Regions from separate parts of the Streptomyces sp. NPDC098101 genome, predicted to be linked through region 2. Evidence: riboswitches for the same ligand, from Rfam matches in the RefSeq annotation. Region 2 holds a riboswitch; the other holds the start of a gene.
What was found. Region 2 has a riboswitch for glycine ahead of gcvP (aminomethyl-transferring glycine dehydrogenase). Riboswitches for the same ligand answer to the same signal wherever they lie in the genome.
Positions count from the first base shown of each region.

Region 1: another riboswitch for glycine. It lies ahead of gcvT (glycine cleavage system aminomethyltransferase GcvT); the one in region 2 lies ahead of gcvP (aminomethyl-transferring glycine dehydrogenase).

Region 1 is NZ_JBIWAS010000003.1:1,153,341-1,159,098, reverse strand. Features, by position in the region: gene ACIQVI_RS18315 (ABC transporter permease) at 1-518, opposite strand, end outside; gene ACIQVI_RS18310 (enhanced serine sensitivity protein SseB C-terminal domain-containing protein) at 872-1,663, opposite strand; gene ACIQVI_RS18305 (enhanced serine sensitivity protein SseB) at 1,783-2,523, opposite strand; gene ACIQVI_RS18300 (AAA family ATPase) at 2,657-3,319, opposite strand; glycine riboswitch at 3,471-3,584, shown strand; gene gcvT (glycine cleavage system aminomethyltransferase GcvT) at 3,753-4,877, shown strand; gene gcvH (glycine cleavage system protein GcvH) at 4,955-5,335, shown strand; gene glyA (serine hydroxymethyltransferase) at 5,368-5,758, shown strand, end outside.
Region 2 is NZ_JBIWAS010000004.1:994,837-1,000,594, forward strand. Features, by position in the region: gene gcvP (aminomethyl-transferring glycine dehydrogenase) at 1-1,069, opposite strand, end outside; glycine riboswitch at 1,248-1,347, opposite strand; gene ACIQVI_RS22810 (PRC-barrel domain-containing protein) at 1,460-1,837, shown strand; gene ACIQVI_RS22815 (DNA polymerase IV) at 1,914-3,422, opposite strand; gene bldO (whiB transcriptional repressor BldO) at 3,505-4,122, opposite strand; gene ACIQVI_RS22825 (bifunctional nuclease family protein) at 4,315-4,788, opposite strand; gene ACIQVI_RS22830 (MerR family transcriptional regulator) at 4,853-5,593, opposite strand; gene ACIQVI_RS22835 (FHA domain-containing protein) at 5,625-5,758, opposite strand, start outside.

The DNA of each region.
Region 1 (5,758 bases), on a different contig from region 2:
AAGGCGAGCATGACGTCCATGACCCGGCTGAGGGCCGCGTCGATCCAGCCGCCGAAGTAGCCCGCGACGATGCCGAGGACGGTGCCGAGGAGGACCGCGAAGACCGCCGCGAGGAAGGCGACGAGCAGGGAGATCCGGGCGCCGTAGACGATGCGGCTGAAGACGTCGCGGCCGTTGACCGGCTCGACCCCGAGGAGGAAGTCGGAGCTGATGCCACCCCAGGAGCCGATCGGGGTGCCGAAGAGCGGGTCGATCTGGTCCTCGTGGAACTCGTCCGGCGGGTGGCCGAGGAGACCGACGATCAGCGGCGCGAAGACCGCGACCAGGATGAGGAAGACGACGACGCAGGCGCCGGCGAGGGCGAGCTTGTCGCGCTTGAGGCGGGTCCAGGCGATCTTCCAGGGCGAACGGCCCTGGATTCCCTTGTCGGAGGGGCCGGGGGTGCCGGGATCGGCGGGCACGCCGTCGACGGTGGCGGTCGACGCGCCCGCACTGGTCTCGTGCAGTGGTGCCGTCATCGTGGTGAGGACCCCTCTCGGCCGCCGGTAGCCGGCCCTTGCCCGCCGCGGGTAGCGGCTCGGTGGAACAACCTGCCGGGTACCTGCGCGAAAAGGAGCGGAACACCCGGTGTTCCGGGGAGTCTTCAATGCGCTCGTGATCACCCGCCAGCCCTGACGGGGAATGTTTGCTCAAACGTGATGCGGTGCTGCGACTTCCGTTATCCGGACGCCGCACGGGTGTGAGCGGACCATCTCGGCCCCTCTTCCCCTCAATCGGACATGTCACCCAACTGGGCGTTTGAGCTCTTCAATTGGGGCGAACGATGGCCTCCGGCGAGGCCGGTGGGGGCCCTGGGGAAGAAGGGGCCGTCTCAGTATCCGGACGGAGCCGCCGGCGGGTACCCGTACCCCGGGGCGGGGGCGGAGCCGCGTCCCGCGTGCGCCTCGCGGTCGTAGAAGGGCCGCGCGTTCGCCAGCAGCCAGAGCGCCACCGGGTCGTACGCGTCGGAGAGGGCGACCGTCGAGACGGGCAGCCCGTCGGGGACGGAGCCGATGGACTGGCGCATCATCGACCGGACCGTGTCGACGGCCGCCGGGGAGGTGTCGTACAGGTCGAGCCCGATGACGAGGTACGGGGAGCCGAGCGCGGGCTGCACCCAGCCGCGGCGCAGCGCCCGGACGGCCGGGGTGCGGTGCGCGTTCTGCGTGATCAGGGCGTAGAACTGCGGGATCTCCAGGGCGGGCTCGGTGACGCGCAGCGGACCGGCGGGCATCCGGTCGAGGCCGGTGGCGATCCGGCGCAGGTCGGCCCAGGGAATGCCGACGCCGCCGCCGGGGGCGTGCGGATTCAGCCAGACGCCCCAGCGGTCGGGGTAGAGGGCACGGGCGATCTCGCGGCCGGTGACGCGCTCGTGGGCGCGGTTCCAGCCGGAGGCGGCGAGCTCCTGGTCGGAGGTGACGCAGGGCGCGTAGCCGAAGCCGTCGACCTCCATGTTCCCGTACTGGGCGTCGGGCGAGCCGGGCGAGCCCTGCCAGAGCAGCATCCGGAGCTCGCCGTCGGCGAGGGCGTGCAGCAGCCGCTCGTACGCGTCGTAGCGTCCGGGTGCCACCTGGCGCAGCATGTGCTCGACCTGACCGGTCGCAGCGGTGCCTGACGCGCTCACCCTGGGTCCCGCCCCTCTTCCGTCCACCACGTCTGTACGGCCACCGGGTCAGGTGCGGCCGTCGAACCGTTCCGTCGAACCGGTCCCGTCGAATCAGTTCAGCTTAAACACGGTGCCGCTCACACGGCGGCGCGCTGGTAGAAGGGGCGGACCCGCTCCACCATCCAGTCGCCCACCGGGTCCTGCGCCATGTCGAGCAGGATGAGGTTGACCGGCCAGGCGACCTCGACGCGGCCGAGGGCCCGGCCGAGGGCGTCCAGGGGGGCGGTGCGGTCGGCGCCCTCCCAGTGGGAGAGCTGGACGCCGATGAAGAGGGCCGGTTCGGTGCCCTCGACGCTGGCGAGGGCGCGGCGGGCGCTGGCGACGACGCCGGTGGCCTCGAACTCGGCGGAGGCGGCGGCGAGGAAGTCGACGGGGTCGTCCTGCCAGTCGGGCTCGAAGAGCCGGACGCGGCCGCCGGACGCGGGCCCGTCGAGCGGGGTCCGGCCGGCCCGGCAGAGCTCGGCGACGGCGGGCGGGGGCAGCGGGACGCCGACGGTGCCGCCGGGGTTCACGGCGATGCCGAGCTGCGGGGGCAGGCCGCGGGCGAAGTCGCGGGCGGGGGCGACGGCGAAGGACATGTGGTCGCCGGCGCAGGCGCGGAGCTGCTGCTCGGAGCTGAAGACGGGGACGTAGGCCGCGCCGTCGATCTCCAGGGTGGCGAGGTCCAGGTCGGCGCTGTCGGGGCCGCCGCCGTTGGGCAGGGGGACCCAGACGGGGCTGCGGCCCAGCACCTCCAGGAGGCGGGCTCCCGCCCCGGGGTCGCCGAGCGAGGCGGCGAGCACCTCTTCGAGCTCGTTGCCCGGCCACGTCACGTCCACGGTCCCGTTCCCCTTCTCCGCACGGCCTGCCGTACCCGGCCGCCCGGCAGCACCCTAACGCCGCCCCGGCACCGCCGTGGCCAGAAGAGAAGGGTACGAGCGCCCCGGAGGGGCCGTACCGGAGGCCCGTCGGTCAGGCGGCCTCCCCGAAGGAGATCGTCCGGAGGGCGTCGGCTGCGCCCCGGTCGAGCAGGGTCGCCGAGGCGCAGCCGGGCGGGAGCCGGCCGGCCTCGACGGCCCGCAGCAGCCGGCCGACGGCGCGCCGGTGGCGGGCGAAGGCGTACGCGGAGACGCCCCGGCCCCGGGCGTCCTGCCCGGCCCTGGCGGTGTCCGGGGTGACGTCGAGGAGGACCAGGTGCAGGTCGCTCCCCCGGCGGCGGGCCTCGCGGGCGAGCCAGCCGCGCACCCAGGACTGGGTGCCGCAGTCGTGCACGATCACGCTCGCGCCGGAGCGCAGGGCGCGGCGCAGCCCGGCGTAGTGCGCGATCCGGACCAGGGGGCGGTAGACCGCGTACGGCAGGAGGCCGGGCATCCGGGCCTCCCAGCGCTCCCGGGCGTCCTGGGAGTCGACGCCCCGGCCCCCGGCGGTCCGTCGCATGAGGGTGGACTTGCCGCTGCCGGGCAGCCCGGAGACGACCACGAGGTCTCCGGCCGCGAAGACGAGGGCGCGGGGGCCCCGGTCCCCGCGCTCGCGCAGGTCCCGCAGGAGCCGGCCCCGTCCCCGGGTCCGGGCGCGGGCCCGTGGGGACGGTATGCCGGTACTCGTCGCATACGCGCCGGTGTGCTGGAACGTCATCGCTTCTCCCCCTGCCGGGCCTCAGGAGACCCTTCCCAAGAAGTGTAAAGAAACGGTAATGGGGCACAAGCGATTTGCCGCGCCGACACCGCGTGCAATGATGTGCCCGCCAGGCGCGCACAGTCGCCTGTACAACCGCATACCGGCCGTTCGAATCCGCGCGGGAGAGTTCCGGAGCACTGTGGGTCGTCCACAGAGTGCGTCCGGGCGCCGAAGGAGCAAGACCCTCCCTTGAATCTCTCAGGCCCCGTACCGCGTGGATGAGGCAGATCTGAAAAGCGGGACACCGTGGTGTCCCCACCCAAGGTGCAAGCCGGGATCTCGGTGACGAGATGCCCCCGGTGAACCTCTCAGGTTCCATGACAGATGGGGAGGACGTCCTCGCCCGTCATGTCTTCGTCACCGAACGCCCTTGGGACCCGGGAGCCACCCCATGACCTCTGCCCCCCGCCTGACCGCCCTCGACGCGCTGCATCGTTCCCTGGGCGCGACCATGACCGACTTCGCGGGCTGGGACATGCCGCTGCGGTACGGCAGCGAGCGCGACGAGCACAACGCCGTCCGCACCCGGGCCGGCCTCTTCGACCTCTCCCACATGGGCGAGATCACCGTCACCGGCCCGCAGGCCGTCGACCTCCTCGACTTCGCCCTGGTCGGCAACATCTCCACGGTGGGCACCGGCCGCGCCCGGTACACGATGATCTGTCGCGAGGACGGCGGCATCCTGGACGACCTGATCGTCTACCGCCTGGGCGAGACCGAGTACATGGTCGTCGCCAACGCCTCCAACGCCCAGACCGTCCTGGACGCCCTCACCGAGCGCGCGGCCGGCTTCGACGCCGAGGTCCGCGACGACCGCGACGCGTACGCCCTGATCGCGATCCAGGGCCCGGAGTCCCCCGGCATCCTGAAGTCGGTCACCGACGCCGACCTGGACGGCCTGAAGTACTACGCCGGTCTGCCGGGCACGGTCGCGGGCGTGCCCGCGCTGATCGCCCGCACCGGCTACACCGGCGAGGACGGCTTCGAGCTCTTCCTGAAGCCGGAGCACGCCGAGGGCGTGTGGCAGGCGCTGACCGCGGCCGGCGAGGGCGTCGGCCTGATCCCCTGCGGCCTGTCCTGCCGCGACACGCTCCGCCTGGAGGCGGGGATGCCGCTGTACGGCCACGAGCTGACCACCTCCCTCACCCCCTTCGACGCCGGTCTCGGCCGGGTCGTGAAGTTCGAGAAGACGACCAACGAGGGCCGTTTCGTCGGCCGCGAGGCCCTGGAGAAGGCCGCCGAGCGCGCCGAGACCGCCCCGCCGCGCAAGCTGGTCGGCCTGATCGCCGAGGGCCGCCGGGTCCCGCGCGCCGGCTTCTCCGTCGTCAAGGACGGCGCGGTGATCGGCGAGGTCACCTCCGGGGCCCCGTCCCCGACCCTCGGAAAGCCGATCGCGATGGCGTACGTGGACGCGGCGCACGCGGAGCCCGGCACCCAGGGTGTAGGTGTGGACGTCCGGGGCACCCACGAGCCGTACGAGGTCGTGGCGCTGCCGTTCTACAAGCGCCAGAAGTGACGAAGTCGTCCTCCTCCGCGTCTCACCCCGCAAGACCCACGTTCATCAGCACTCCCCCGATCCAGGAGAATCAGGTCATGAGCAACCCCCAGCAGCTGCGGTACACCAAGGAGCACGAGTGGCTGTCGGACGCCGAGGACGGCGTCGCGACCGTCGGCATCACGGAGTTCGCGGCCAACGCGCTCGGTGACGTCGTCTACGCCCAGCTCCCCGAGGTCGGCGACACCGTCACCGCGGGCGAGACCTGCGGCGAGCTGGAGTCGACGAAGTCCGTGAGCGACCTGTACTCCCCCGTCTCGGGTGAGGTCGTCGCCGCCAACCAGGACGTGGTGGACGACCCGTCCCTGGTGAACACGGCTCCGTTCGAGGGTGGCTGGCTGTTCAAGGTGCGCGTCGCGGGTGAGCCGGACGACCTGCTCACCGCCGACGAGTACGCCGCGTTCTCCGCCGGGAACTGAGACCGGGCCCGAGACCCCTTAGGGATCGATTCATGTCGCTTCTGAACACTCCCCTCCACGAGCTGGACCCCGACGTCGCCGCCGCCGTCGACGCCGAGCTCCGCCGTCAGCAGTCCACCCTCGAGATGATCGCCTCGGAGAACTTCGCTCCGGTCGCGGTCATGGAGGCGCAGGGCTCCGTCCTCACCAACAAGTACGCCGAGGGCTACCCGGGCCGCCGCTACTACGGCGGCTGCGAGCACGTCGACGTGGCCGAGCAGATCGCCATCGACCGGATCAAGGACCTGTTCGGCGCCGAGTACGCCAACGTCCAGCCGCACTCCGGCGCCTCCGCGAACCAGGCCGCCCTCTTCGCGATCGCCCAGCCGGGCGACACGATCCTGGGCCTGGACCTGGCGCACGGCGGCCACCTCACCCACGGGA
Region 2 (5,758 bases):
AGACGGCGTACATGCCGGCCATGACGGCGAGCAGCACCTGAGCGGTACAGATGTTGCTGGTGGCCTTCTCGCGGCGGATGTGCTGCTCGCGGGTCTGGAGGGCCAGGCGGTAGGCGCGGTTGCCGTCGGCGTCGACGGAGACGCCCACGAGGCGGCCGGGCAGGGAGCGGGCGTGCTTGTCCTGGACGGCCATGTAACCGGCGTGCGGGCCGCCGAAGCCCATCGGGACGCCGAAGCGCTGGGTGGTGCCGACGGCGATGTCGGCGCCGAGCTCGCCGGGCGAGGTGAGCAGGGTGAGCGCGAGCAGGTCGGCGGCGACGGTGACGATCGCGCCGAGCTCGTGGGCGGCGTCGATCAGCGGCTTGATGTCGCGGACGGCGCCGGAGGCACCGGGGTACTGCAGGAGCACGCCGAAGACACCGCGCTCGGCGATCTCGGCCGGGATGCCCTCGCTCAGGTCGGCGACGACGACCTCGACGCCGGTCGGCTCGGCGCGGGTCTCGATGACGGCGATCGTCTGCGGCAGGGCGTCGGCGTCGATCAGGAAGACGCCCTTCTTGACCTTGCCGACGCGGCGGGACAGCGCCATGGCCTCGGCGGCGGCGGTGCCCTCGTCGAGCAGGGAGGCGCCGGAGGTGGGCAGGCCGGTCAGGTCGGCGACCATGGTCTGGAAGTTCAGCAGGGCCTCCAGGCGGCCCTGGGAGATCTCCGGCTGGTACGGCGTGTAGGCCGTGTACCAGGCGGGGTTCTCCATCACGTTCCGGAGGATCACCGGCGGGGTGAAGGTTCCGTAGTAGCCGAGGCCGATCATCGGCGCGAGGACCTGGTTGCGGTCGGCGAGCGTGCGCAGCTCGGCGAGCACCTCGGCCTCGGTGCGCGCGGCCGGCAGGCCCAGCGCCTCGGCGTTCTTGATCACGTCCGGCACCGCGGCGGCGGTCAGTTCGTCGAGCGAGCCGTAACCGACCTGGGCGAGCATCTTGGCCCGGGCCTCGGCGTCGGGCCCGATGTGCCGCTGCTCGAACGGGATGCCCTGCTCGAGCTCGGAGAGCGGAATGCGGTTGGCGGTCATGTACGGAGGCCTCCTGGTCGTCACGACCTGCGAGGGGCACCACGGCGCGGGTGCCCGGACGGCCTCCCCCTCTGTCATCTCAACCTGAGAGTTTCACCGGCACGCCTCGCGGCACGCCGGCTTTCACCGTCGGTGAGAGCGAATGCCGTCGGACATCCGCTCTGCTTTCCAGAGTGACCTCGTCCGCGCGGTACAGGGGCCTGAGAGATTCCGGGGAGGATTTGCTCCTTCGGCGCCCACCGGAAGGTTTCTCCGGGGGACTCTCCCGCACGGGGTCGACAGCCACACCCAGCCTACCAGCGCGGTTGGGGCTCCCTTCGCTCAAGTGGCCGACATCCCGGATGTGCCCTTTGGTAGGGGGTAGAGGAGTTGCGACCAGTTGGAGGGACCGTGCAGACCGACATCGATCCGCGCAGCCTGATCGGCCGCAAGGCGTACGACCGGAACGGACACAAGATCGGGACCGTCGACGAGGTGTACCTCGACGACGCGACCGGCGTCCCGGAGTGGGCCGCGGTCCGCACCGGCCTGTTCAGCAGGGACGCCTTCGTCCCCCTGGAGCCGAGCGACCTGCTCGACGACGGCCTCCACATCCCCTTCGAACGCGCCCTCATCAAGGACGCCCCGGACTTCGGCGTGGGCCGCCACCTCTCCCCGGAGCAGGAACTCCAGCTCTACCGCCACTACAGCCTCGCCCTCCCCCCGCCACCCCACCCGAACCCCCCGGACAAGGACTTCGGCCGCCTGGCGGGCCAGGAAGGCAGCTGACCGGGAACCCCGGCCCGGCCGCCGCCGACGGCGCGAAACCACCCATGGGAAGACCCGCACCTCTGCCCGCCCACCGTCACGGGTGGTGCGGGTGGGAACCCTGCCCGGCCGCAAGGCCGGGCGCACCCCCACGACCCGCAGCCGCCGACGACGCGGCACCACCCCCGGGCAAACCCGCACCCCCACGACCCGCAGCCGCCGACGACGCGGCACCACCCCCGGGAAGACCCGCACCCGGCACCGGCCCCCGTACCAACGGCACCGCCTCCCCCGTCTCCAGCTCCGGATCGTCCACCGCGAAGGTCCGCACCCGCCCCGGCGCCGACCCCGGTTCCTCGAACCGCACGGTGACCCGTCCGAGCCCGCTCCCCTGCACCCACCCGGCCCCGTACACCGCGTGCCGTACGTCGTGCCCGGGCGCCCAGGACCGCTCGGCCGGCTCGGCCGCCACGGCCTCCCCCGCCACCGGAACGTCCTCGGCCTCGACGCCCGCCCCGTCCCGCGCCTCCCCCTCCGCCTCCTGGGCGAACAGATCCTCCTGCGTATAGTCCGCGAGCCCGCTCACCCCCACCCCGAGCAGCCGCACGCCCCCCGTCGTGTCCACCGAGTCGAGCAGCCGCCCCGCCGCCTCCCGCACGACCCCGAGCGCGTCCGTCGGCCCCCGCAGCGTCTCGGACCGGGTCAGCGTCGAGAAGTCGAACCTCCGCACCTTCAGGACGATCGTCCGCCCCGAGTGCCCCGACGCCCGCAGCCGCCCCACGCACCGCTCCGCGAGCCGCTCCACCTCGGCCCGGATCCGCACCCGGTCGTGCAGGTCCACGGCGAAGGTGTCCTCGACAGAGACGGACTTGGCGTCCCGCTCGGCCACCACGGGCCGGTCGTCGTGCCCCTGGGCCATCCGGTACAGCGAGGCCCCGTGCGCCCGCCCCAGGAGCCGTACGAGCTCGTCCTCGCCCGCCTCCGCGAGGTCGGACACCGTCGTCATCCCGGCCCGCCGCAGGTGCTCCCCGGTCGCCGGTCCGACCCCGGGCAGGATCCGCACGGACTTCGGCCCGAGGAGCGCCCGCTCGGTGCCCGGCTCCATCAGGACGAGCCCGTCCGGCTTCGCCTCCTCGGAGGCGATCTTCGCGAGCATCTTGGACCCCGCGAGCCCCACCGACCCGGTGAGCCCCGTCGTCGCGAGGATGTCCGCCCGCAGCCGCTCCCCCACGGCCCGCGCGCTCGCCGTGTCACCGGCCACGCCGCCCGCCTCCAGGTCCACGAAGGCCTCGTCGAGGCTGAGGGGCTCCACGAGCGGGGAGAGGTTCCCGAGCAGCCGCATGACCTGCTCGCTGATCGACCGGTAGAAGGCGAAGCGCGGCACGAGATAGGCCGCGTTCGGCGCGAGCCGCCGCGCCTGGCCCATCGGCATCGCCGAGTGGACCCCGAAGCGGCGCGCCTCGTACGACGCGGTGGCGACCACGCCCCGCGGCCCGAGCCCGCCCACGACCACGGGCTTTCCGCGCAGGCTGGGCTTCGCCGCCTGCTCGGCGGCGGCGAAGAAGGCGTCCATGTCGAGATGCAGGATCGTCGGCGCGGCTCTCACGCCTCCGATGCTCCCCCACGCCACTGACAACGCCCGGCCGCCCCACGACGGGGCCGGCCCGGGAGCCGCCCGGGGAACCGGTTCAGACCGCCCGGTCCCGTCGCCGCCGCGCCAGCTCGTCGCCGGGGTTGTGCCCCACGAGCGTCTCGCCGGTGTCCACCCGCTCCCCGTGCAGCTGCGAGAGCGCCGCCTCCACGTCCCGCCAGACCACCCCGACGGCGATGCCGAAGACGCCCTGACCGCCCTGGAGCAGGTCGACGACCTCGTCGGGCGAGGAGCACTCGTAGACCGTGGCCCCGTCGCTCATGAGCGTCATCCGCTCCAGGTCCCGGAAGCCCCGGGCCCTCAGGTGCTGCACCGCGGCCCGGATGTTCTGCAGGGCCACCCCGGTGTCGAGGAAACGCTTGACGATCTTCAGGACGACGACGTCACGGAAGCTGTAGAGCCGCTGCGTCCCCGACCCGTACGCGGGCCGCACGCTCGGTTCCACGAGTCCGGTGCGCGCCCAGTAGTCCAACTGGCGATAGGTGATGCCGGCGGCCGCGCACGCCGTGGGGCCGCGGTAGCCGATCACCTCGTCGGCCGCGCCCGTACCGGCGTCCGTACCGAAGTCGCCCACCCTGCCGTGAAGCGGATACGGACCGTTCTCCCCGGACACCCGTCCGAGGGAGCTGCCCGCCGTACCGTCCGCGCTGCTCATCACGCCGACCCTCCGTCCTTGACCTGCCCACACGAAGGTAGGCAGTCACTCGGGGTGCGTCAACGATCGCCACACTCGGCACGCCGAGTGATAATCACCCTGAGAGTGGTTTCCCGTGTCTCTCTTCGGGGAAAGGCTACTCGAATGCTCTGACAGCACCCCGGGAACGGCCCGCGGCCGTACCGCCCGGTCTCACTGACTGTTGGTCCCGAAATCCTCCGGTGAGATCTGGTCGAGGAATTCGCGGAACTTCTCCACCTCGTCCTCCTGCTCGTCCGGAATCGCGATGCCGGCGTCGTCCAGGACGCCGTCGCTGCCGAAGATCGGCGTCCCGGTCCGGAGGGCCAGCGCTATCGCGTCGGACGGCCGGGCGCTCACCTCGACGCCGCTGGCGAAGACCAGCTCGGCGTAGAAGACCCCGTCACGCAGATCCGTGATGCGGACTTCGGTGAGCTCCTGCCCCACGGCCTCCAGCACGTCCTTGAACAGGTCGTGCGTCAGCGGCCGCGGAGGCGCCATCCCCTGCTGCGCGAAGGCGATCGCGGTCGCCTCCCCCGGTCCGATCCAGATGGGGAGGTAACGATCGCCTCCCACTTCACGTAGGAGCACGATCGGCTGATTGGAGGGCATTTCCACTCGGACACCCACAACGTCGAGCTCGTTCACACAGCAACCCTAGGACGTGCCCGACCGGTTTGGATAGTCGGGCCCCTCCGAGGTCACCGCGAGATCACTGCGCGCGGATGCCCAGGGCGATCTGCATCAGGGCCGCGTGCAGCCGCACCGACTGCGCGGCCAGCTCCTTGGCGGTGGCCTCCGCATGGGCCCTGGTCTGCGGATTACGGTGCCGGCGCAGCGGCGCGACCACCTGTTCGATGAGCCCGGCCTCCCGTTCGGCGGCCGCCTTCACGGCCCGCAGGTGCCGGGGCTCCAGTCCGAATCTCCCCAGATCCGCCACGAGCCGGGCGACGGTGACGGCCTCGGCGTCGTACCCCCCGCCGTCCGTCTCGGCGATCAGGCCGTACGACTCCCACTCGGCGAGCTCGGCCTCGGTGACCTCGGCGGCGGCGAGCAGCTCGGCCCGCCCGAGCCGCGCGGGGGCGGGCGGCTCCGCCTCCTGCTCCCAGGGACCCTCCAGGAGGTCCCGCCGGCGCCCCGGGGCCGGAAGGGGGATCTCCTCGCCCCGGGCGAGGGCGTCGAGGTGCTCGCGGATGACCTTCAGCGGAAGGTAATGGTCCCGCTGCATCCGCAGGATGCGGGCGAGCCGCTCCACGTCCTGCGGGCTGAACTTCCGGTACCCGGAGGCCGTCCTGCGGGGCTCGACGAGCCCCTCGGCCTCCAGGAACCGGATCTTGGAGATGGTCACTTCGGGAAACTCGTCGCGCAGCTGGTTCAGCACCGTGCCGATGCTGACCATGTCGCCCGCGGTGGCGGTGCCGGATCCGGCACCGCCCGTCGGTGTTCGCAGCATGGACCTTCCCTGAAGGGGATTCCCCGGGGCGTCACACGCCCCGCTGGCTCGAATAGAAGACCAGCCGGTACTTGCCGATCTGCACCTCGTCGCCGTTGGACAGAACGACCGAGTCGATCGGCTCGCGGTTGACGTACGTGCCGTTGAGGCTGCCGACGTCGGCGA